DNA from 3 places in the Synechococcus sp. M16.1 genome. Region 3 is predicted to be linked to each of the others. Evidence: predicted binding sites of a transcription regulator. Region 3 holds the regulator's gene; each other region holds the start of a gene.
What was found. Region 3 encodes NtcA, which controls nitrogen genes in cyanobacteria. Its sites were predicted from a motif close to GTANCNNNNGNTAC; they were not measured.

Region 1: SynM161_RS11615 (DUF4278 domain-containing protein) is a predicted target of NtcA. The motif match lies at 2,079-2,092, and genes of this name have one in related genera.
Region 2: SynM161_RS04365 (DUF4278 domain-containing protein) is a predicted target of NtcA. The motif match lies at 3,382-3,395, and genes of this name have one in related genera.

Annotation. Positions count from the first base shown of each region.
Region 1 covers NZ_CP047954.1:2,040,562-2,048,347, forward strand. Annotated here, with positions in the region: gene ureC (urease subunit alpha) at 1-1,229, shown strand, start outside; gene SynM161_RS11610 (type 1 glutamine amidotransferase) at 1,244-1,984, shown strand; gene SynM161_RS11615 (DUF4278 domain-containing protein) at 2,176-2,343, shown strand; gene SynM161_RS11620 (hypothetical protein) at 2,424-2,642, shown strand; gene SynM161_RS11625 (DUF1028 domain-containing protein) at 2,727-3,401, opposite strand; gene SynM161_RS11630 (Zn-dependent hydrolase) at 3,398-4,687, opposite strand; gene asnB (asparagine synthase (glutamine-hydrolyzing)) at 4,782-6,806, opposite strand; gene SynM161_RS11640 (aspartate carbamoyltransferase) at 6,816-7,786, opposite strand, start outside.
Region 2 covers NZ_CP047954.1:781,614-789,399, forward strand. Annotated here, with positions in the region: gene chrA (chromate efflux transporter) at 1-468, shown strand, start outside; gene SynM161_RS04355 (DUF3303 domain-containing protein) at 677-994, shown strand; gene SynM161_RS12005 (hypothetical protein) at 1,751-2,137, opposite strand; gene SynM161_RS04365 (DUF4278 domain-containing protein) at 3,135-3,302, opposite strand; gene SynM161_RS04370 (hypothetical protein) at 4,705-4,902, shown strand; gene SynM161_RS04375 (hypothetical protein) at 4,939-5,649, opposite strand; gene SynM161_RS04380 (DUF4278 domain-containing protein) at 5,956-6,057, opposite strand; gene SynM161_RS04385 (hypothetical protein) at 7,427-7,588, opposite strand.
Region 3 covers NZ_CP047954.1:250,324-258,109, reverse strand. Annotated here, with positions in the region: gene SynM161_RS11970 (hypothetical protein) at 1-434, opposite strand, end outside; gene SynM161_RS01310 (thioredoxin domain-containing protein) at 498-1,073, shown strand; gene thyX (FAD-dependent thymidylate synthase) at 1,118-1,840, shown strand; gene dcd (dCTP deaminase) at 1,851-2,444, opposite strand; gene SynM161_RS01295 (cob(I)yrinic acid a,c-diamide adenosyltransferase) at 2,444-3,043, opposite strand; gene rph (ribonuclease PH) at 3,189-3,932, shown strand; gene ntcA (global nitrogen regulator NtcA) at 3,991-4,707, shown strand; gene SynM161_RS01280 (DUF3084 domain-containing protein) at 4,735-5,886, shown strand; gene SynM161_RS01275 (resolvase) at 5,883-6,329, shown strand; gene SynM161_RS01270 (DUF3146 family protein) at 6,307-6,564, opposite strand; gene pth (aminoacyl-tRNA hydrolase) at 6,564-7,181, opposite strand; gene SynM161_RS01260 (TatA/E family twin arginine-targeting protein translocase) at 7,196-7,426, opposite strand; gene psbH (photosystem II reaction center phosphoprotein PsbH) at 7,436-7,636, opposite strand; gene psbN (photosystem II reaction center protein PsbN) at 7,721-7,786, shown strand, end outside.

The DNA of each region.
Region 1 (7,786 bases), 320 kb from region 3:
CCGGACCGGCCACTGGCACCAACGCCACCACCTGCACCCCCGGAGCCTTCCACATCGGGCGGATGCTCCAGGCCGCCGAAGGCCTGCCGGTGAACCTGGGCTTCTTCGGCAAAGGCAACGCCAGCACGCCGGAAGCCCTAGAAGAACAGGTTCGCGCCGGTGCCTGCGGCCTGAAGCTGCACGAAGACTGGGGCACCACGCCCGCCACCATCGATGCCTGCCTGTCGGTGGCCGATCGGATGGATGTGCAGGTGTGCATCCACACCGACACCTTGAACGAAGCCGGCTTCGTGGAAGACACGATCGCCGCCATCAAGGGACGCACGATTCACACCTTCCACACCGAAGGCGCCGGCGGTGGCCATGCCCCGGACATCATCAAGATCTGCGGTGAGGCCAACGTGCTGCCAAGCAGCACCAACCCCACCCGGCCCTACACCCGCAACACGCTCGAGGAGCACCTCGACATGCTGATGGTGTGCCACCACCTCGATCCGAAAATCCCCGAGGACGTGGCCTTCGCCGAATCGCGGATCCGGCGCGAAACGATCGCCGCCGAAGACATCCTTCACGACCTGGGCGCCTTCTCGATCATCGCCAGCGACTCCCAGGCCATGGGCCGCGTGGGCGAAGTGATCACCCGCACCTTCCAGACCGCCCACAAGATGAAGGTGCAGCGCGGTGCATTGCCGGAAGACTCCGCTCGCAACGACAACCACCGGCTGAAGCGCTACATCGCCAAGGTGACGATCAACCCGGCTTTGGCCCACGGCATCAGCAGCGAAGTGGGGTCGATCGAAACCGGCAAACTCGCCGATCTGGTGCTTTGGAAGCCTGGCTTCTTCGGCATTCGCCCGGAACTGGTGGTGAAGGGCGGTTCGATCGTCTGGGCCCAGATGGGCGATGCCAACGCCTCGATTCCCACCCCAGGCCCGGTGCACGGCCGGCCGATGTTTGGCGCCTTCGGCAAAGCCCTCGCCCCCAGTTGTCTCACCTTCGTGAGCGAAGCGGCGATGGATGCTGACATCCAACGCCAGCTGGGGCTGGAGCGCACCTGCATGGCGGTGAAGGAGACCCGCAGCGTGGGCAAGAGCGCCCTCAAGCTGAATTCAGCGCTGCCCAAGGTGAGCGTGGACCCACAGACCTATGAGGTGTTCGCCGACAGTGAGCTGCTCACCTGTGAGCCCGCCGAGGTGCTTCCCCTCGCCCAGCGCTACCTGCTGCTTTGAGCCCCACGCTGCTGGTGATTCAACACGTTGACCACGAAGACGCCGCACTGGTGGGAGAACTGGCGCGGCAGCGGGGCCTGACACTCAAGATCCTGAGGCCCGACCGGGGCGACCTTCTTCCAGACCCGAAGACGTGTGCGAACAGCATCGCCCTTGTGCTCGGTGGTCCGATGAGCGTGAACGATCGCAACCAACCGGGCATGGACTGGTTGCGTCAGGAACTGGACTGGCTGAGGGGCTGGCACCAGCAACGCCGACCGATGCTGGGCATCTGCCTGGGGGCACAGCTCATGGCTGTGGCTGCAGGGGGCAGCGTGCAACCGCTGCAGGTGGGAGCACCGCCACAGCAGCTGAAGGAACTGGGCCTCGGCGCAATCCACTGGGTCGCGGATCCAAGCGATGAGGCTTTGCTAATAGGGCAACCAAGCAGCAGCCTGGTGCTGCACTGGCATGGCGATCGGATCCACCTCCCGGCTGATGCAACCCTGCTGGCTTCGTCGCTGCACTGCGCGGAACAGGTGTTTCGGATCGGAGCCCACGCCATTGGCCTGCAATGCCACCTCGAGATCGACGGCGATGCCCTTGAGCACTGGATCGCGAACGACCACGCCTACGTGGTGCGCGCCCTGGGGGCTGAAGGGCCCGATCGCCTGCGCCGGGACTGGCGCACGCTGGGAACCACGCTCCAGGAACAAGGCCGAAACTTCTTCAATGCTGTGCTCGATCAACTGATTGAGATCAGCCAGGCCGACTAATTCCTACGGACAAAAATAAACAAAACCAAAAACTTTTCTGAAGAGGTATCACCCTGAACACCACTTCGATATTTGCAGGAGCTTGAATATTTCTGTAGCAACAGCTACCGATCGTTCACTTCGCATCACGCGAAGCGCAGTTCGCCTCAGGCCATGGAACGGGGACCTGAGCTTGCTTCGAGGACCATCCAATGACCACCCTTCTCTACCGCGGCCAGCAGTACCAGCAAAACAACGCCACTCAGGGCAAGCCTGGAGTGCAACTGGTTTACCGCCGCAACGTGTACCAAGCCCGCCAGATCAACAACCACCGCACTCCGGTGCAGCTCGTTTACCGCGGTGTGAGCTACACGCGCTAGGCCAACTTCTCAATCCGTAGCAACTCGAACATTCCAGTTCCGAGAACTGAGGCGTAATAGATCCAGCTTCAGCAACGACGTTGGATCTCATCGCTTCTCGCCTCGACCAGGGCCTCGTGCAGGTGAATCCCTCCAGCGTGCACGGTGTGTTCTGGCTGCAGACCCACTTTCCGTCTCAGGAATGGGATGCTCTGCTGTCTGGGCAGGCTGCCTTCGGCATGGACTGCATCGATGACCTGATCACCGACGCACGTCAGGCTGGCCTGAACGTGGAGTGGGAAGCATCCGTCCCCAGCTGAACACACCGGAAATGAATTGCCGATAAGCCCTGCACACGGCTGTGTTGCAGGGCTTTTTTAATGGCGTGACCGATGGTGAAATGCTTAAGCCACCAAACGGTTGAGCATCGGCAACTCCGACAGTTCATCCCTCCACTCCTGGGCCCAGAGGGCCTGACTGCGCTCGTACACCTCCATCAACTGCTCCACGGCGCGCTCGTGGAAATCAACGCGCAGATCCAACAGCGGGAAAGCCGCTTCGCCGCTCACCTGCACCGCCGCTGACGTGCAGAAGGGAGAACGATGGTCACCACCAGCCGCTTCCCCGGCCAGCAGAGCCATCATCAGGCGGCGGCCCAGTTTCAAGCTGGGGTCGCTGGTGAGAAAGGCCTGCTCCATGGCTGCCAGCACGCCCTCATCCACCAAGCAATTGCCGGCAACAGACAGATCACGCTGATGGCGATGCCCTGCCCAAGGGCCGCAATCCTGCCCCGTCCAACAGGCCGTACGACCGTCCAGATCGATCAGGTGAAACTGACGCCGGTCACGGTGTTGATCATCCGCAAGAAGGCTGGCCAGAACGCTCTCGGCATCCGAACTCTGCTCCAGGCGCTCAAGGCCACAAATCCCCAGATACGGATTGGTATGGGCCTGGGTGGCGACGGCACCAACCCCGGCGCGGATGTGAGGCACGGTGGATCCAACGGCCAGATGACAGGTGGCCACAGCAACACCAAAGCGACCGTTGCTGGGGTCCCGGGCCAGGATCGAAAAGGTCACGGCAGCTGACGGTCGAGCCGCAGCAGCGTTTCCAGCAGCACCGCGGTGCCCGCCCAGCACTGCTCGTCACTGGTGAACTCTGCAGCGGAATGACTCAGGCCGCCCCGGCTGGGCACAAAAATCATTCCCATCGGCCAACGGCGGCCAACCTCCTGGGCATCGTGGCTGGCACGGCTGGGGAGATGGCTGTGGGACAAGCCGAGATCGGCCGCGGCCTCAGCGATCGTGGCCATCACCACAGCATCAGCGGGGGTGGGATCAACGCTGAACTGAGGGTCCACCGCAATCGGACAGCCCGTTTCAGCACCGATGTTCTCCACCTGCTGCATCAACTCCTCCACCAACTGATCGAGGTCGGTCGGATCCACATCCCTGAGGTCAACGGTCAAGGCGACAGCACCGGGGACAACATTGGCGGCATTGGGCCAGACCTCCAGTCGACCCACCGTCGCCACCGGATCTCCGGGATGACGGGAGGCCATCGCCTCGACGGCAAGAACAAGACGCGAGGCCGCCACGAGGGCGTCTTGTCGCAACCCCATTGGTGTGGTGCCGGCGTGATTGGCCTGGCCTTTCACATTGATGCTGAAGCGTCGCTGACCGACAACACCCTCCACAACACCGATGGCATCGCCGCGTTGCTCAAGAACGCCACCCTGCTCAACATGCAACTCCAGGAAAGCGGCATAGGCCTCATCGGAGCGTCGAGCCGAGGCCAGTGAAGGCCAATGGCCGCCGATGCGCGCCAGGTTGTCCTGAATCGGCTGACCATTGCTGGTGGCATAGCTCTCCGGGTCATCGGAGGCCGTGCCCGCCAAGCCCTTGCAGCCCACCATGGTCGACTCTTCGTCGGCAAAGGCGATCAACTCGATGCCGTGCCGCAAGCGCAGGCCCTGGTCTTGAAGAGCGCGGCAGGCTTCCAGACCGGCCAACACCCCCAGGGCCCCGTCAAAACGTCCACCGGTGGGAACCGTATCGAGGTGCGACCCGGTCACCAGGGCAGGGCGGTGGGGGTCGAGGCCTTCCAGACGTCCGATCAAGTTGCCAGCGGCATCAACACGCACCTGCATGCCGAGCTGCTTCATCCAGTGGGCCAGCAACTCACGGCCCTGCACATCCTCCGGCGAGAACCCGCGTCGACACACGCTTCCGTCCGGCTTGGCGCCAATGCTGGCCAGCTGCTCAATCGTTCCGATCAGCCGGTCACGGTTCGGACGTGCGACAACTTTGCTTCGCTCAATTCCGGTTGCAGGGGTGGTCGGAGAAGCCGAAATGAGCGCTGGCAATGCCGTGACCTTCAGTTCAAACGGAGGTCAATATTCACCCGAAAACCCGCGGAACCTTGTAGCTAGCGCAACGATTTAATCCTGACCAAAGAATTCAAACGGGCATCAGCACCCGCCAGCCCAAACGGTCCGCCTCCCGGCGGGCCAGGGCTGGCACGTCTTCCGCCACAAACATGCGATGAAGCATCTGCACACCCAGCAGGTGATTGATCACCGCATCCATCTGCACACGCTCCGCATCGCTGGTGGCAGGATCCTCGTGACGGGCAAACAAGGCGCGCACTCCGGCTTTGCTCAACAAACCAGCGGCATCGATCGCCTCATCGCTGAGGTAGTCGTCGGCGAGCTGCTTCATCTGCTCCCACTTCTCAGGCTCCGTGTGAGCTGGCGGAGCCATGAAGGCGAATTTCTCACGCCGGTACAACACCTCCGGCAACAGACCCGCCATGGCTTCACGAAGCACGTATTTCTCGGTTTTCCCCTTGATCCGCAGTTCGGGCGGCACCTGCACCGCCACCGCGGCCAGATGGTGATCGAGGAAGGCGGGTCGCGCCTCCATGGAATTGGCCATGTCGACCCGATCGCCACCCCAGGTGAGGATCTGGCCCTCCAGCATGGTCTTGATCCAGACGTACTGGGCCTTGTCCAGAGCATGGCGCCCGTCCAGTTGATCCCCATCCAGTTGCTCGGCAATCGCCTTGCCCGGGGAGTAATCCTTTAGGGCTGCAGCATGGGACTCCGCCAGAAGCTCAGGCACCAAGGGCGCGCAGGCCAGCCAGGGCTGCAGGCAACTGGGGGTGAAACCGACCACCGCGTCGAGATAGGGGTCATCCACTTGGTTTTCAGCCAGCATCGCCCCCTTCACCAGAGCATTGGACTGCTGCAACAGGCTTTCCCAGCTGGCGCGCTCCTCCTGCGGCAGGTCATCGAGACCGTGGAGAAACATGTCACGGCGAAAGGCGGGATAGCCACCGAACAGCTCATCGGAGCCTTCGCCGGTCATCACAACCTTGTAATCCACGTCGTTGACGTGGCGGCTCATCAAGAACTTGGCCACCGCCAGGGTGTTGTAGATCGTTCGCTCCGCATGCCAGATGGTGCGCTCCATGTGGCCGTAGAGCTCCTGGCCCGAGAGCCGCATCAAATCCTGCTCAGCGCCGGTGGCCTCGGCCATCTCACGAGCAATCGGCGACTCGTCGTAACGAGCATCATCAAATCCAATCGTGAACGCCTTCACCGGTGCCTGGCTCACGGCTGATGCCAAGCCGAGAATCGAACAGCTGTCGATGCCGCCGGAGAGATAACAACCCACCGGAACATCAGCCACCATGCGCAGCTCAACGGCCTCCAGCAACGCCGCACGAACGGCAGCGATGTGATCGGCTTCAGTTCGCTTGAGGTCCCGCTCGTCCTTTCGCGGGAAGTCGACATCCCAGTAGGTCGACTCCGACACCTGCAGCCGCCCGTTCACCCGTTGCACCTTGAGCACATGGCCGGGCTTCACCTGATGCACCCCAGCAAAGGCCGTGGTGCCGGGAACCATGGTCTGCATCAATTGATGGAACAGACCCTCCGAGGTGAAGCGTCGCTCCACCGCCGGATGGGCGAACAGCACCTTCAACTCGGAACCGAACACCAGACCCTCCGGCGTCATCGCCCAGTACTGCGGTTTGATGCCGAAGCGATCCCGCACCAGGTAAAGGCAGTCTTCGGCCCGATCAAACAAGGCGAAGGCGAACTCACCGCGCAACAGAGGCAGGGTCGCCTCTAAGCCCTGGCGTTGGTACAGCCGCAGCAGGATCTCGGAATCGCTCTTGCTGCTGAAGCGCACCCCCTGGGCGGTGAGGTCAGCCCTGATTCGCTGGAAGTCGTAGAACTCACCGTTGTGGGCCATCAACACCTCACCGTCATCGGTGAGGAAGGGCTGCCGGGCCCGTGACTCATTCAAGTCAATGATCGAAAGGCGGGCATGGCAGAAGCCGACGCCGGCCTGATCGAGCACCTCAACGCCGAAACCATCAGGCCCGCGATGGGCCTGAATCGCCGCCATGTTGACCAGCAGCTGGCGATCCGCCGTTTGTTGACGGTCTGCGTTGAAAACCCCTCCGATTCCACACATCAGCCCGCCTCAGATCACATCCATCACGCGTTCGGCCCGATCCACCATGCAGGTGAGCAGGGCCATGCGCAGGAACACGGCTCCCCTGGCCTGGCTGAAATACCAGTTATGGGGCGTGTCATCCAGGCAGGTGCTGAGTTCCGCTCCCCGCGCCAAGGGATGGAGCACGATCGCTTCCGGTTTGAACGGCATGTCGCGGGTGAGGCGGAATCCTCCGCCGTGCACTTCATAGGAGTCGCCGACCCAGGCAATGGCATTGATGTAAACGACATCCAAGTCGGGCACTTCAGCCTGAAGATCCGTGCTGGAGCGCACCTTCATCCCACAAGCTTCAAGCTCCTCCAACTGTCCTGGGTCGAACAGCGGCTGATCCGGCTCCAACCCGGGGGCGTGAATCACCACCACCTCGTCCACGGTCTGCGGGAATTTGGCCAGGATCCTCAACAGGGAGCGAACCGTTCGCATCCGCGAAGGGATTCCGACGATCCCAATGCGAATCCGATCAGAGGGTGCCACTTCAGCTTCAGCAAGCTTGGGGCGCCACTTGAAGATCGTGTACAGATCGGCCATCGCCTGGGTGGGATGCTCATCGATCCCATTTCCAGCGTTGATGATCGGAATCCGCAGGGTTGACGTCATCGCGTAGACGGCACCGGGATCGCTATCCCGAAGCACCACACAATCGCCGTAGTTGTTGAACATATGGGCGACATCTTCAAGAGATTCGCCCTTGGCGATCCCTGTGGTGGCCCTATCGGTGATGTTGATGGAGGTACCACCGAGTCGGTGCCAGGCACTGTCAAAGGACAGCCGCGTGCGCGTGCTTGGTTCGTAAAACGCGTTGATCAGAATCTTGCCGGTGAGTGGCGTGTTGTGACGGCAATAGCGATCTGGATTGCTCTCAAACTTCGCCGCCAGGCGAAACACCTGCAACAAAACCTCGGGGCGAAACGGTTGGATCGACACCACGTGCTGATCCA
Region 2 (7,786 bases), 530 kb from region 3:
CATGTGGTGCTCCCCTTGCTGGAACAAGCCTTGGTACCCAACGGTTGGATCGACCTGCAGCAGTTTCTCGCGGGGTATGGCGCAGCCCAGGCGGTGCCAGGGCCGATGTTCAGTTTCGCGGCTTTTCTTGGCTTTGATATGCAGCCTGGCCTTCAGGGCATCGCCGGTTCTGTATTGGCGCTGGTTGCCCTGTTTTTTTCATCGTTCTTGTTGGTTGGTGGGCTCTTGCCCTTCTGGAGTGACCTGGGCCGTTTGGCTCCTATGCGTCGAGCCCTGCTGGGCATCAACGCATCAGTGGTGGGCATCCTGCTGGCGGCGTTGTTTCAGCCCGTCTGGCAGACAGGGATCCGCGGGGGTGCTGAGTTCAGCTTGGCGTTGGTGGCGTTTGTGTTGTTGGTGTGTTGGCGCCAACCGGCTTGGCGGGTGGTGCTGTTCTGCGCCGGAGTGGGAGGTTTGACCCTGGCCTAATCCATGCCTCTACAGAATCACTGCATTTATGGGAAGCATGGTGGCTGGAGCTGGTCTGAATCCTGCTGTGTTGGCGTGCCTCATAAAAGATCCATTCGTTGTGATGCAGGACCCGATCGCGTATCTCTTTTGTCACGACGCGAGCACCTGATGAGTTGAGAGCAACGGTGGTGGCTACGACGTGGCTGTCCCCTGGTTTTGGCTTGCCATGCAGATGTATCTCGCAGATTGCGTGTTTCCTGAGATTGAAGGCCAACTGGCTGCCTACAAGAGCTTCTGTGAGCTGTGGGATTCAGGCGAAATGGCAAAGCTGGACAACTTTGATGGCTTTGAAATGTTGTTCCGCGTGCACGCTCCTGGCGCAGGCCGAGTGACGATCCTCTTCAAAGCTGAAAGTGATGCTCAAATCTTTGAGCACTTCGCACCATGGCGTGCTCAGTTCGGCATTGAAATGGACTTCACTCCTGTTATCGGCTGTCAGGACGTGGTTGATTACCACAAGAAGCTCTTCGCCAAAATGTCCTGATCTTTTGAAAGGACCATGAACTTAGGGTCGGCGTCAGGCTGGCCCTTTTTCTATGTCGTACTTCCGAGTCAGGACAAGCTTTCTGCCCGTTCCGCTGCAGTAGCTGCAGACGTGCATGTAGCCGTCATATCTGCTCTTCTTGTAACCACTACCTCCGCAGTGCTTGCACCTGTGACTTGTGATCTTGGTGTTGAACAGAGGCAGCGCCATTTGTAGTGCTGTTGCTTCTGAAGTCATGTCTTATTTCCAACGACAACTCACCACTAGCTCTGGTCAATCAGCCATTTCAATAGACATAGACTTAGTAATAACTATCAGTGTCAACAGTGCAGCTTATTGATGACGACTCCCCGAAGGTGCCTACCCCCCCGGATGACTCATTGAGCAGTCCTCAGTCACGGCGCTATTGGCGCGAACAGGGTCCTTTTGAGCCAAATCAACGTGGGTCATCCGAAGGCGTGTTGACCCTCTAGACAGTGGTTGTCAAAACATTGGACACTTAGAGACATCGGGAGACAGAGCATGCAACTCATGACTGTGAGTGCCGCTGCAAGGCACCTCGGGTATAAAAGCCGTTCCCAGCTTTACAAGCTCATGAATGACGGCTGGCTGGACGCGCACGTGCATGTTCAGATGCCTAGTGGGCAGCGTTTGCTTGACGTTGATGGATTACAGAAGACGCTGCAGGGCTTATGCCAGTGGAGAGTAGACAGCGTTTCCCTCAGGCGTTAGCGGTTGAGCTCTAGGAATTTGGGACTATTCATGCTCGTCTTCTAAGCGTTGACGATGCAGTGGAAGAGCCCACCAGATGAAAGCTTCTTTTTTGCTAATTGTGCCTTTGTTAGCACATTCAATGTCAGCAGCATTCTTGTCTGCCCAAGTAATAGTTGCCAAGCCCTCAAGCTTGGTGTATTCGCAGTAGCAGTGTGCTGTAGCCAGATCTTCAATTAGTTCTGCAACCTCTCCCCACATGGTCATTTGGATGTCCATGCAGGATTGGTGAAACTCTGAATACGTTGCGAGTGTCTCTGATTGATCAGTAGAAAGTTCCGGCTTTTCCTCTTTTTCATGCCAACCTCCATCAAAGGCAATGGCTGGATCTGTCAAGACCAGTGGAACCAAGAGCAGCAGTAGTCGTTTCATGCCTTCATTTGTTGTTTCGGCATCTGCACCTGACGCTTGCTGCGTGATGCCTGGTGATTGCCGCTCGCCCTCTCATAGACCTTATGACCCGGCTTTCCTTCGGAGTTCATCGAGATCAACCTGTTGAGGCGGAAGCTTGTAGGAGCGTGCATAAGACCTTCTAACGATCCTCCTCAGCAGCAGGAAGGTCATTGCCATCAACAGCAGTAGAAGAGCTTCCACGACAACAGTGTGGCGCTAAACGTGGTAATCCCTGATCAGGCAGATGGCGCTGTCAGCATCACTCATGCGATGAGGGGCCTGCCGTGACGAACGATCGAGGTCACTTCGTTAGTGGTCGCGTCAACCACCATGTAAGTGCACATCAGCGCCTTCGACTTTGTGCGGGCACACAGGTAAGCCCTGAATTCCGTTTGGAAGTAGAGCTCCTTGACCCAACGGTCGGGAGCTTCTTGCTTGACGACGTTGTACACGGCTATTGCCTGGACCCTTGCTCTAGCAATGCCGTGGATGTGTCAGTCCAAATCACGGAATTTCCGCTGTTTAGGCAACAGGACTTATCCAACGAGTCGGTCATCTTCAGCCAGGATCGCTTTCCCTTTTGAAATCCTCAGCACCTCACCTGAGTTGTCGGGACTTTCGTACATGACTCGATAGAGCCCGAAAGTATTCAGCGATTTGGCTCGGGCGTTGGTGAACGCCTTGAACTCAGTCTCGAAGCACTGTTCCTGAAACCAAATGTCGGGCCCATCGCTTCGTTCAACACAGAACATCATCTGTTTCCCTTGAGGTTCTCAGCTTGGAGAGGGCAGAGCTGCTCGCTTGCTATCTCCAAATGAGCTTCGGGATCATGTCTTCAGTTGGCGACCAGCGAGCAAGGGACCCAGTCAGCCTTAGGAGCCCAGCCCATCTCCTTCTGGGAAGTCGGTGCTTAGATGCAGGCAAAAAGAAACCCCTGCCGTGGGCAGGGGCTTGAGATCTCCTGCTTAAGCCTTGATCACTTGGCGTAGGAAACACCGCGGTAGGTCAGGCTTGGATGAGCATTGTGAGCGACTTCTTCGCGGCAGGTGTTGTAAGTCTCGCGGCGGTAGGTCAGCTCAATACAAGCTTTGGGCGAGGCTGCTGGAGCCTCGTAGGAGTGACCTCTGTAGAGAAGAGCAGTCATGGTTAGTTCCTCAGAAAATTCCAAGTCCCCGTTCCGTGGCTTGGAGTGTCTGCGCCCCTTCAAAAGGGGTGAACGTTGTGTAGCGGTTGCTACAGATCTTTTATACAGGGTCGTCATCCCCCCTGTCGTTCATATGGATACACAGCACTTTTCTGGCTGGATCCAGCTCAGTGCCCTCATCCAATTCCAGGCAAGCGGAGCCCCGAGCGATTGAAGCTCCGCTGCACCGCCAGCTCTGCCAGTTGCGGTGCAATTCCGTCGTAACCGCACTGACTTCAGCTAAATCGCGTTACTTACTACGGAATCGCAGACAGGGTGATCCGCTGCAGCTCTATAGAGCAGATCACCTGAGCCAAGCCCACCACCCTCTCGTGGGGACGTGTCTCTATTGAGGTCATAGCTCTAATGGTCTGGGCTTTGCCACAGCCAGACAGGAGTTCAGTCCACGAGTTCAGTGTCTTTGCGGACAAACCAGTCGTTCTCATCCGCAAATCTCTTATCGATACGGCGCCGAGTCTCAACAACGTGTCGGCGTTGTGCCCACAATTCGCCAACGAACTTTGCGAGTCGTTCCCGGTGACCCACAGACTGCATGGGCACCAAGGGATCTTGCTCCGTTATTTCGGGATATCCAGAGGTCATCTAAATCGGGATGGTTGAATTTCAACCCTTAGCTAGATCTTTGGTTTGTGGCCATTACCCAAAAAGAAACCCCGGAGGTTTCTCCGAGGTCGCTAACCCTTTCGGTTGATCCCCATCACCCGACCGGACTGGACAAAACTAGCCTCGTTGGACTCAGTAGTGCCAACAAATCCATATTCCGGACATAGTGCGGTGAAGTCCTGTACCGACTCTTAAGACACCAAGTGTGGGGCTAGGCAGTGGCTAATGGCTGGGCCATATTGTCAGTTCCCCCATCACCTGGCCCGATGTGCGCGTCACAGCGGGTTTTTTTATGCCTTGAAGCACTAGCAGTAGTGCTTTTGAGGCGTTTCGAGGCTCGAAGCTGCAGGTAGGGCCACTTGGTATGTGGATAACGCGAGGCAAAAAGAAACCCCCGCCAAAGGCAGGGGCTCAAAAACGTCTCTCGGGAGTGTGACCTTGTTTCCACCCCGTGAGGCGTTTTTCCTCACACATTCACTATCTCTACCCAACTGGCACTGTGACAGTTGTTGGTGGACGGCTTGTCGCTTGTCCTTAGTCAGTTTCTTGAGCTCAGCCATCTCCATAACTCCTCCCGTGGTTGGTTTTTGAGCTTTCCGCCACTACGGGCCTCGGTTGAGAACGGGGCCACAAACCATTTCCACGCAGGGGGATCTAGTCAGCCGTCGAGCAGATCCCCCGAGCCAAGACCGCCGTTCCCTCGGCTATCTCGTCTCATCTCCACAACTAGCCACGGATCATGAATCGCGACTACATCGACTGGCTGGAGACGTTGCCCTGCAACCTCAATCCGGAGAAGGTCAACGTGTGGATAGGTAGCTGGGCGCCACTGCCTGAAGAGATTGATCTGCCTGCTTACGAGGATTGGCAGGATCGCGAGAATCAGCGAAATCCCAAGGGTCTGATGTCTCGCCTGTGGCGTTGGTTTAGGAGCTGATGCAAGCGTTCGATTGGTACATCGATTGCTCAGTAATCACTCTTGAGCCTTCGCCCTCTGCTTCTCCAGCATGAGCTTGGCCTTGTCGTAGCGCTTTTGAAAACCAGCTTTCAGTCCCGAGTGCTGTGCCATCAGCTGCGCCCGAGCTCCATCCTTTCTCTTGGTTTCATAAACCCGATCACACAGCTGCCAATACAGCTCAATGATTCCGATCTCGCGTGCGTAATCCTTCTGCTTGCGCAGGATGATTGCCACCCGCTTGAAATAGGCAGGAGCAGGGAACCAAAGGTTGATCTGAGACGACTCCATCTCGGCCTTGCAACAGGCCAGCATCAGATCAAGATCGTGCTTGCTCTCCGGAGAGTCCTTGAGAACCTCCCAGGTCTGCTTCCCATCGACAAGAGTCTGAGGAAACATCATTCCGAGGATCTCGCCGGAGGTCTTACCTGCATTGCATTGCTCGACGTACCAGTCCGTACCGAACTCAGTCGTTTCGACTAAGGGCGGTTCAGAAGCTTTCGGTGACTTCGCAGCAAGCATCGACGTTTGAGGCGTCAACGCTGGAGCCTTCGCAGCGTCCTCAGGAAAAGTCACTCCTCTGGCGCGGGCATCGTCCCTCAGGCCTTCCATATAGGCCTCCCACTCGGCGTCGCGCTTCGGAGTCTTCTCAGCCTTACGGCTGAAGATCAGCTTTGCGAAGACAAAAGCAATCGCAAGGACTGCCAGCAGAAACCCAAGAAGCTCCATTGCTGATCAGCTGTGAAGCAGGAAGGCCAGGACATAACCAATCACAAGACCTTTGCCAAAGGTGAGCCAGAGCATTTGGTACTTGCTCAGACCAAACCGCTGCCTGATCCGTTTGAGGAATGTCTTATGCCAGAGAACGAGCGAGTTCCCCGTGTTCTTTTTTTTGGATTTCTTGCCCATACATCCATCCTGCCCTCAACCAGCCTCAGGAGCCCAGCCCATCTCCTTCTGCGATGTCGGCGCTGACTTGTAGGCAAAAAGAAACCCCCGCCGAAGGCAGGGGCTTGTGGTCTGATCAAGCCTTGATCACTTGGCGTAAGAAACGCCGCGGTAGGTCAGAGCAGGCTTAGCGGAAGCGCCAGCCACTTTCTGCTGGTCGTACTTCTGGCCGCGATAGGTCAGGGTCATTTGAGGTTCCTCAGAAATCCAGGTCCCCGTTCCTTGGCCTGGTGATCTGCGCCTCGCAGAAGCGAGGTGAACGTTGTTGGTAGCGGTTGCTACAGATCATTTATAGGGGAGGCGTCAACCCCTTTGTCGTTCGGGCGGATACACAGCGAGTTTTTGGTTGAAGCTCCGCTTCGTGCATTCACCTCTCCTCCCTCTGTCGTGATGTCTAGCCCGTAGCGTTGGATCAGGTGAAGCCAACCGTGATCGACGTTTGAGTGCAAATGTCGTCGCCTACACCGCAATCCTTGTCCAATATCGAGATCTTTATTCGACGCGGCTGGGTCAGGCAGGCCACTACGCGAGAACCACATATCAAGCCAGTTCAATGAGCCGAAGAGGAATCCACCCACTGCTGATGGGTTTGGACAAACCGAAGCCCAAACCACATTCCAAAAAACAGACAGATCTGAGTGGTTTCGAGTCAGCCCAGAGAAAACGGTTTCTGCGGGCGGAAATAGAAGAGGAAAAGCTGGCTGCGGCAGCCGGGCGCCGACATCTCCTCAAGCTGGAACGGCAAGTTGCATGATCGACGTCTGATGGCTTTTGGGCACGGGCTGGTAGGCGTCTCGTCGGTAGTCCGAGATACCACTGAACAGACGTTCACGGAAGATTTTCTGGAAACTAAAACCTGTCCAAAAAGTCGCTGCAAACCCCGGCGTTAGCCCCCATATTTGGTGCCCAGGCAGCAGACGCGTATCACGTGACACTGTCCAGGCAGTACCGGGAGAGCGACCTGGTAACTGGCAGAAATAGCTCCCTTGGCACGAGCGATTGCCAGGGGTAGCTTTCTGCGCTCTTCAGATCTCTGAAAAGAGTTGGTGCATTCGCGCTAAAGCCTTGTATAGGGACGAACTTGTTTTCAGCGGATACCGCATCGCTCGGGGAGAACGTCGTTCTCCTCGCGGTTCTGTGGCCTCACATCATTGATTCGGTAAGGCTGTTGGAAGTCAGCCCGACCGATGGAAGGGGCTGCAGAGCCGAGTGCTGATTGCTATCTGGTTTGGTTGCGATTTATTGGGTCAGCTGCTTTGTGGCGATGACTCGCGTTCTTCGTGACCAGTGGGCACCGATGGCGATTGCAGGAGCATCACTAGTGGCGTTGGTGTGGCTTGAAGCCTTTGTTTGGTGAGTCGGCGGGGCAGCCTGAAGAAAACAGAGGGCTTAAGTAGACCGCTCAAGTGGCAGGCGCATCTTGAACTTGCAGCCCGAGGGGGTCTGCACTTGGGAGTCGAGGACCACTTGGCCTCCTCCCTATTAACCGGGGAATCGAGGACCGTAAGGACTCTTCCCCACACCATTCCAAGCCGTCAGCTCAAAAGCTGGTGGAAATTCACCGCACGTAGCGGGCATAACTGGGCAGTCGTTTCAATCGAATCTGAGTCGAATAACCCGTCGGCGTGATGATGTTCACCACTTCAGGGGCAGGGCTATTCAGCGTGTAGCCACGTTGGGTCAACTTCTCCCAGGATTGTTTGAGTAATTCAGTGTCCATAAGTTTTCGATAACACATCTCATCAAGCTTCCGCCAGTTTTGATCAGTATGTGCCACTTGATGCAATTTTGAACCTCAAGGGTTTTAGCTTTGTGATGCCCCTGGCTACTGGTTTTGGCATTCGACGAACTCGATAGGACAACCAGGCATATCCGTGATGCAAGGGCTCGCGCGCTGGAAGTGCTGAATGAAGCCTCC
Region 3 (7,786 bases):
CCAGCGATCACGACCAAACTCATCAGAAGCAGGCAGATCCCGGCGGCGGGCAGAACACCGATGCGGATGAGATCGAGCCTGGCCAAGAGCACGGCTGAGGCCAGGATCAACACGTCGGTGAGCACATTGAGCTTCAGCAGATAAATGCCACCGGTGATCACCACCAGCAGCGTGACCACCAACGTCATCACCCGGCTCGACGCCATCAGCAACGACACCTGGCGCAACAGCAGATCGGGCATGGTGCAGAAGACGACAACCACCTGCGTCTGCAGCAGCACGAGACACCAGAACCAGGCCGCACTCACGCCATAGAGAGACGTGAAGGAGGGCTGAACAATCTGCCAATGGTTGCCGAGCACAACCGCAACGAGAAATAGCACCGTCAACAACGGCGCCCGAACCGGAAGGCTCAGCAGTCGCAGAATTGGCATGGCGTCAAGGTAGCGGCGGCCTTTCGAAGGAGCTGCCAGAGTGATCGCTGCGGTTGACGTGCGATGACAGGCACCCCGGAGTCTTCGCCCCTGGGCACAGCGCAGCGATGGGTGCTGGTGCTGATTGCGGTGGCTCTGGCCATGGGCCTGGTTGTCCTACGCGGTGGCATTCAGAGCGAAAGTCCGATGGAGCAGCTGGCGAGACGATCCCTCGACCCACAAACAGCGTTAACCAACGGACGCCCAACGCTGATCGAGTTCTACGCCGATTGGTGCCAGGTCTGCAGAGAGATGGCACCTTCGATGCTGACTTTGGAGAAGCAATCGCGAGATCGACTCGATGTTGTTCTGGTCAACGTCGACAACCCCCGTTGGCAAGATCTGGTTGATCGCTACGACGTCAACGGCATTCCCCAGTTGAACCTGTTCAACGCTGAGGGGGAAGCCAAGGGGCGATCCCTCGGCTTGCGCAGCGCTGAGGAACTCCAGCTGCTCACCACAGCACTGCTTGAAAATCAGCCGTTGCCGGCCTTGCCTGGCGTCGGCAACATCAGCCAGCTGCTGACGCCCCCCTCCGCGAACAACGCGATGGCAGGGGCCTCGAGCCCAGCCAACGCGGGGCCCCGCAGCCATGGTTGACACGCCTCGCCATGATCACCACAACTCGTCACTCTGACGCTCCCATGGACCGCTTTCGGGTCGATCTGATCGCAGCTACGCCGAACCCGCAGCAATGCGTGTACGCCGCCATGCATCAGGACTACAGCGAAGGATTCGTGGCCGGAGATCGTGCCAACTGGCCTGATGAGCAGCGGGCTGGAGAGATCTGTGTGAAACGCCTGCTGTCGGGAGAGCGCGGCCACTACGGCCCGATGGAGCATGCACAGATCGTGCTGAACGTGGGCTGGTTCCCGCACTCGGTGATGCAGCAGGCCCGCACCCACCGGGTTGGGGTGAGCTTCGATGTGCAGTCGATGCGTTACACCGGTGAACGCATCTGCCGTGCAGCGGATGGAGCCCTGAACCTGGAAGAGGTGTTCTATCTGAGGCCCATCGGCGAGTACAGCGATCGGCAGGGCAAGAAATACGCCTACACCGAAGCACTACGCCAACAGGATCTTGATCTCTGCCGTAGCGCCGCCGAGCGCTACAGGGATCTGCTCAGGGCGGGCTTCGCCGAGGAGCACGCCCGCGGCATCCTTCCCTTCGACTACCGCCAGCATTTTGTGGTGAGCTTCAGCCTGCGGGCGTTCCTGCACTTCATGGACCTGCGGGCCAAGCTCGATGCACAGCTGGAGATCCGCCAGCTCTGTGATCTGATGTGGCCCCACATGGTGGAGTGGGCCCCAGAATTTGCAGCCTGGTATGAGAAGAGCAGGCTGCACCGGGCGCGTTTGGCCCCCTAATCAAAGAGCACTAGACCTTGGCCAGCGTCACCCGTTCCGGTTGGTGCTGGTACTTGCCTTGTCGATCGCTGTAGGTGGTCGAGCATGGATCACCCTCAAAAAACAGCAGCTGACAGATGCCCTCATCGGCATAGATGCGGCAGTCAGCACCAGAACTGTTGCTGAATTCAAGGGTGAGGTGACCCTCCCAGCTCGCTTCTGCCGGGGTGGTGTTCACGATGATTCCAAGGCGGGCATAGGTGCTCTTGCCCAAACAGATCACGGTGATGTTGGGGGGAACCCGCAACTTCTCCAAGGCCACACCGAGGCCATAGGAATGGGCCGGGAGAATGAAATATCGCCCGTCTTCATCCTCATGCAGGGGAGTGGGTTCGAGGTTGGCCGGGTTGAACCGCTTGGGGTTCATCACCGTGCCTGGAACATGCCGGAAGATCAGAAATTCCTGGGGAGAAAGGCGTAGGTCGTAGCCGTAGGAGGAGCAACCAAAACTCAGCACTGGCCGCAGCTTCTGCTCCGGCTCCAGGTGACGGACCAAACCGCTCTGGAATGGCTCGATCATTCCCTGCCCGGCCTGTTCAGTGATCCAGCGATCGCACTTGAGCATCAGAAACCTCGGCGCAACTCCGTGACTTGATCTGCCATCTCCACCACACCGGCGGGGATTGCAGGTCCAGTGATGATCACATCCATCGAGGCGGGCCGCTGCTCAAGGGCTGCAATCACGTCCGCTTCATCCAGGTATCCGAAGGCCACGGCCAGGCCGAGTTCATCCAACACCAGCTGATCGAGATCTCCTTGGATCAGATGCTGGCGGCAAATGGACCAAACCTCAGCAACCGCCTCCGCACCACCGGGATGCCCCGGCGAGGAGAGACAGAGGGGCACTTCCGGCCGTAGCCAGACCAGACCTCCGCAGAGCTGCACCCGGCCGGCCGGTCCCTGCTGCACGCCCCCTTTGAGGAACTGACTGATCAGAACACGACTGCCCAAGCCGGCAGCTCGCATGGCCTGGCTGAGAACACTGGCAAAACTGCCTCGATAGGGCGCCGTATGCACTTGCACCTGTCCTTCGGGAGCCACCAGATGTAGGGGTGGCGGATCAGTGACGGCAGGCAAAGGCCTCAGGCCCGCCCGCTGTAAAGCCTGCTGATCCCGATCCAGGGAATTCTGGAAGGCTTGGGGGTCGGCGAGGCTTGTGGTCATCACGGAAGCATCTGTCCGGGCGACCCCGGCAAGACCTTGAATGTAGCGGCGAGATCACATTCCACAAGGGGATTGACACCACCCATGGTGTTTGGACAGGGCGAGAACCAACCGCCTGCCAGGCTTGACGAACTGCACACCACCAATGAGCCAATCCCCTGAACGCCGCACTGATGGCCGTCGCCCGCAGCAGTTGCGACCGTTCTCGGTGACCTGGAATCCCATGGGGTTTGCCTTGAGCTCCCTTGTGGTTCACACCGGCCGAACCGCTGTTCTCTGCAGCGTTTGCTTAGAGGACAAAGTTCCCCGCTGGCGCAAGGGAGAAGGGCTGGGATGGCTCAGCGCCGAATACCGGTTGCTGCCTGGATCCACCCCACAGCGGCAATCACGGGAGCTGATGAAACTCTCGGGTCGCACCCAGGAAATTCAGCGGCTGATCGGCCGAAGCCTGCGCGCCGTGATCGACATGGAGCGCCTAGGGGAGCGCACCTTGCTGATCGACTGCGACGTGATCCAAGCCGACGCCGGCACCCGGACGGCCTCGATCACCGGGGCATGGCTCGCCCTGGACCAAGCCTGCCGATCACTGGTGGAACAAGGAGTGCTGGAGCGATCTCCCCTGGTCGATCAGGTGGCAGCCGTATCCGTTGGCTTGGTTGATGGCCAAGCCTTGCTGGATCTGGACTACAGCGAAGACAGTCGAGCCGAGGTGGACCTGAACGTTGTGCAGGCCGGCGATGGCCGTCTGCTGGAAATCCAGGGGACTGCGGAGGGAGCGCCCTTTAGTCGCAGCCAACTCAATGAGCTGCTGGATTTAGCGGAGCCGGGATTGACATCCCTGATGCAGGCGCAACGCCAGGTCTTCAACGAGCACAGCAGCGTTACGTAATAACCGCTACATGGCGGCCACCGCCGGCTCCGTAACTTCGCTTCACCAGGGGGTTGTCATGACCAGTAGCCGAGGTTTCAGCCGATACGCCCCGCAGATGGTGGCTCCAGCTCCCAGCGCAGAGCCCGCCAACCGCTCTCTGCTGGAGATCATCCGGGATCTCGATGGCGCCAGCACTGAACTGGTGGACCGCAACAAAACCATCTTTTTCCCTGGAGATCCCGCAGAACGGGTGTATCTAATCCGCCGGGGAGCCGTTCGTCTGTCCCGCGTCTACGAATCGGGAGAAGAAATCACCGTGGCCCTGCTCCGCGAGAACAGCCTCTTCGGGGTGCTGTCACTGCTGACAGGTCAACGGTCCGACCGCTTCTATCACGCTGTGGCCTTCACCCGGGTCGAAATGGTGACGGCACCAGCGACCTCCGTGAAGGCCGCCATCGAAGCAGACACCAGCGTTGGCCTGCGCTTGCTTCAGGGTCTCTCCAGCCGGATTCTGCAGACCGAGACGATGATTGAAACCCTCACCCATCGGGACATGTCATCCCGGCTGGTGAGCTTCCTGTTGGTGCTTTGCAGGGACTTCGGCGTGGCAGATCAGCTGGGCATCACCATCGACCTGCGCCTGTCCCATCAGGCCATCGCTGAAGCAATTGGCTCAACACGCGTCACAATCACGCGTCTGCTGGGAGACTTGCGTCAATCCGGTCTGGTTCAGATTGACCGCAAGAAAATCACGGTTCTGGATCCGATCGCGCTGGCCAAACGCTTCAGCTAGGCCTGCCATCGCCCGACTTGTGCAGCGATGAGCGGCTGGGCACTGATCCTGGTTCTGTTGGTGCTCGGGGGCGTGCTGTCGACCCTGGGCGACCGCTTGGGCAGCCGCGTCGGCAAAGCGCGACTGAGTTTGTTCAGCATGCGCCCACGGCGCACCGCCGTTTTGATCACGGTGTTGACCGGCAGCCTGATCAGCGCACTCTCACTTGGCCTGATGCTTCTGGTGAGCCGGCAGTTGCGGGTGGGCCTGTTTGAACTGGATGCCCTGCAGGAGAAACTCCAAGACAGCCGTCAGCAGCTGGAGGCAGCCGAGCGGGAACGGGACAAGACCCAAACGGAAACCAAACGGATCGCCATTGAGCTCGAGCAATCGCAGCAACGGTCCAACACCCTGCGCCTCGAACTGGCTCCTCTTCAGAAGGAGCTGGCCCAACTCGAAGCCGAACGTGAACGCCTCAGCCAGGACATCGCCTCCCGCGATGCGGACATCGAGCGCACGGAAGCCGAACTCAACAGCGTTCGCAGCCGCATCCGAGCCGGTGAGAAGGAACTCAAAGAACTGGAACGCAATCTGGTCGCCTTGCGGCGTGGATCGGTGGTGATCAGCAGCGGACAGACCTTGGCAAGAGCAACGGTTCGACTCGATGCTCCGGACCAGGCCAAACAGGCTGTCGACAGGCTGTTGCAGGAGGCCAATCTCAAGGCCTACGGGAAAGTGCGACCTGGCGAAGCACCCGAACGCCAGTTGATCCGCGTTCCGCGCAGCGATGTGGAACGCCTGCAAAGCATCATCCGCAAACCGGAGACCTGGGTGATCTCGCTGCGCTCAGCCACCAATGTGCTGCGAGGTGAAACAGCGGTTTACGCCTTCCCAGAGGTGCGTCCGAACCGGCCGGTGACCCAACGCGGAGACGTGCTGGCCACCACCACACTGCAACCTGATGAACGCACTCCAGAGGGCATTCGCACACGGTTGAACCTTCTCCTGGCCTCGGCCTATGCCGAAGTGCAGCGGCGGGGATCCCTGACCGAAGGCCTTCAGTTCGATGGATCAGCCCTCTCCCAACTGGCCCAGACCCTGATGGAAGGACCCAGCCAAAGCGTGGTCTTGGACGTGATTTCCGCAGGGGTCAGCGACAGTGCCGATCCTGTCGTCGTCACCATTCAGGCCTCCCCATGAAACGGGTGGCCGTCATCGATCCAGGCCGCTGCAAATGTGGTCTTGTGCTGGCCGATCTTCAGCTCGGCCTCGTGCGCGAAGGGCATGTGCTGGCCCCGGAGGCCGTCGAACCCTGGTTGGAGCACTGGAATCAAGACCAAGCTCTCGACCGCATCCTGATCGGCGATGGCACGGGAAGCCGAGCCTGGATCCAGCGACTGGAACGGCTGGGCCATCTCACCGTGGTTCCGGAGCAGGGAACAACCCTGAGGGCGAGACAGCGTTACTGGGCACTATGGCCGGCTCGAGGTTGGCGACGGATGCTGCCGGCAGGACTGCGCATTCCACCGGTGGATCTTGATGCTGTTGCAGCTTTGGTGATGCTTGAGGAGCACCTGCAATGCCGCCTGAAATGGCCTGAGCCTGCTCCGACGTTCTCGCTCAGAACCTGGCCCGGACCATGAAGGTGTAATCACCCCCCGGTTCCAGCCTGTAATCAGAACGCACCAGAAAACGCCTCAGGGCATCCTCGATCAGGGCACGTCCCAGGGATGGCTCCACCACCAGTTCACCGCGATCAAAGGCCCAGGAAAACTGCCACTCAAACCCTCCAGCAGAAACTTCACCCTCCACGCACTTGGCTTGAAAACACTGGCGGAGCACCCGCAAATGGGCCGTTGTCGCCGGAAGTGCCGGCATCAGTCGACCGACTCCAGGTCGTAGCGGAACCCGTTGATCCAGGTTCCAGCGCGCTCAAAGCTCTGGCGCTGGAGACGTTGAATCCCATCCAGAACAGCATCGAGAACAGCGCCCACACAGGGTTGCTCCGCCTTGCTGAACGGACCAAGAACATGGGATACCGTTCGGGCGCGGCGTTCGGCAGGGTTCTCAGCCGGCGCACCAATGCCGATCCGCAGCCTGGGGAACGCCTGGGTCCCGAGATGCTGAATGGTGCTGCGCAAACCGTTGTGCCCGCCGGCACTGCCCTGGGCCCGCAACCGCAAACGACCCAGCGGAAGATCCATATCGTCCACCAGCACCAGCAATTGGTGAGGCTCCAGGCCGAACCAATCGAGAGCTGCACGAATGGCACGACCGCTGTCATTCATGTAGGTCTGAGGCATAAGCAAGCGCAGCCGCTGCTCACCAACCCCTGTATCGGCTGCAAGACCATGCAACTTGGCTTGCTGACGAAAACTGAACCCAGAGCGCTCACCCAAAAGCTCGAGGGCCATGAAGCCGATGTTGTGACGGGTGCCGGCGTATTTCGCACCCGGATTTCCCAGACCCACCACCAGCTTGAGATCAGTGGTCATACCGCTGGAACGACTCAGTCGCTGGGGGGAAGTTCTTCAACCGGCTTCGCAGCCTCACCGGAAACTTCCGGTTCAGCCATGGCTTTGTTGATCTCGCGTTCGAATTCCTTGGACGCGGATTGGAAGCCCTTCAGGGTCTTACCAAGAGTCCGACCAAGCTCGGGAAGGCGTTTCGGCCCGAAAACCAACAAGGCAACGGCGCCGATAACCGCCATTTCGGGGAGACCGACGCCGAAGATGTTCATGGGTGCAGATCAGCCGAGGCCGTTCCAGTTCACATTGATGCCCTCGAGGATGAGGGACTTGTTGTAAAGCTGAAGAATCACCAGCAGAAACACCAGGAACAGCACCATGAAGATGCCCATCACGGGAGTGGTGCCCCATCCGGGAACCACCTTGCCGTACTCGGAGTTCAGTGGGCGGAGAAGGTCTCCCAGACGGGTGCGTTGTGCCATGGCGACGCTGGGTCTCGGGTGGTTTGAAGTCTCGATACTGTAGGGGCCGACTCCGGTTCGGGGTTGATCCTGTCGAGAGATGTGATGGAAACGTCGTCCCCAGCCCTGTCCGTCGCCATTGGCGTGCTCGCCGTTTTGTTCGGACTCACC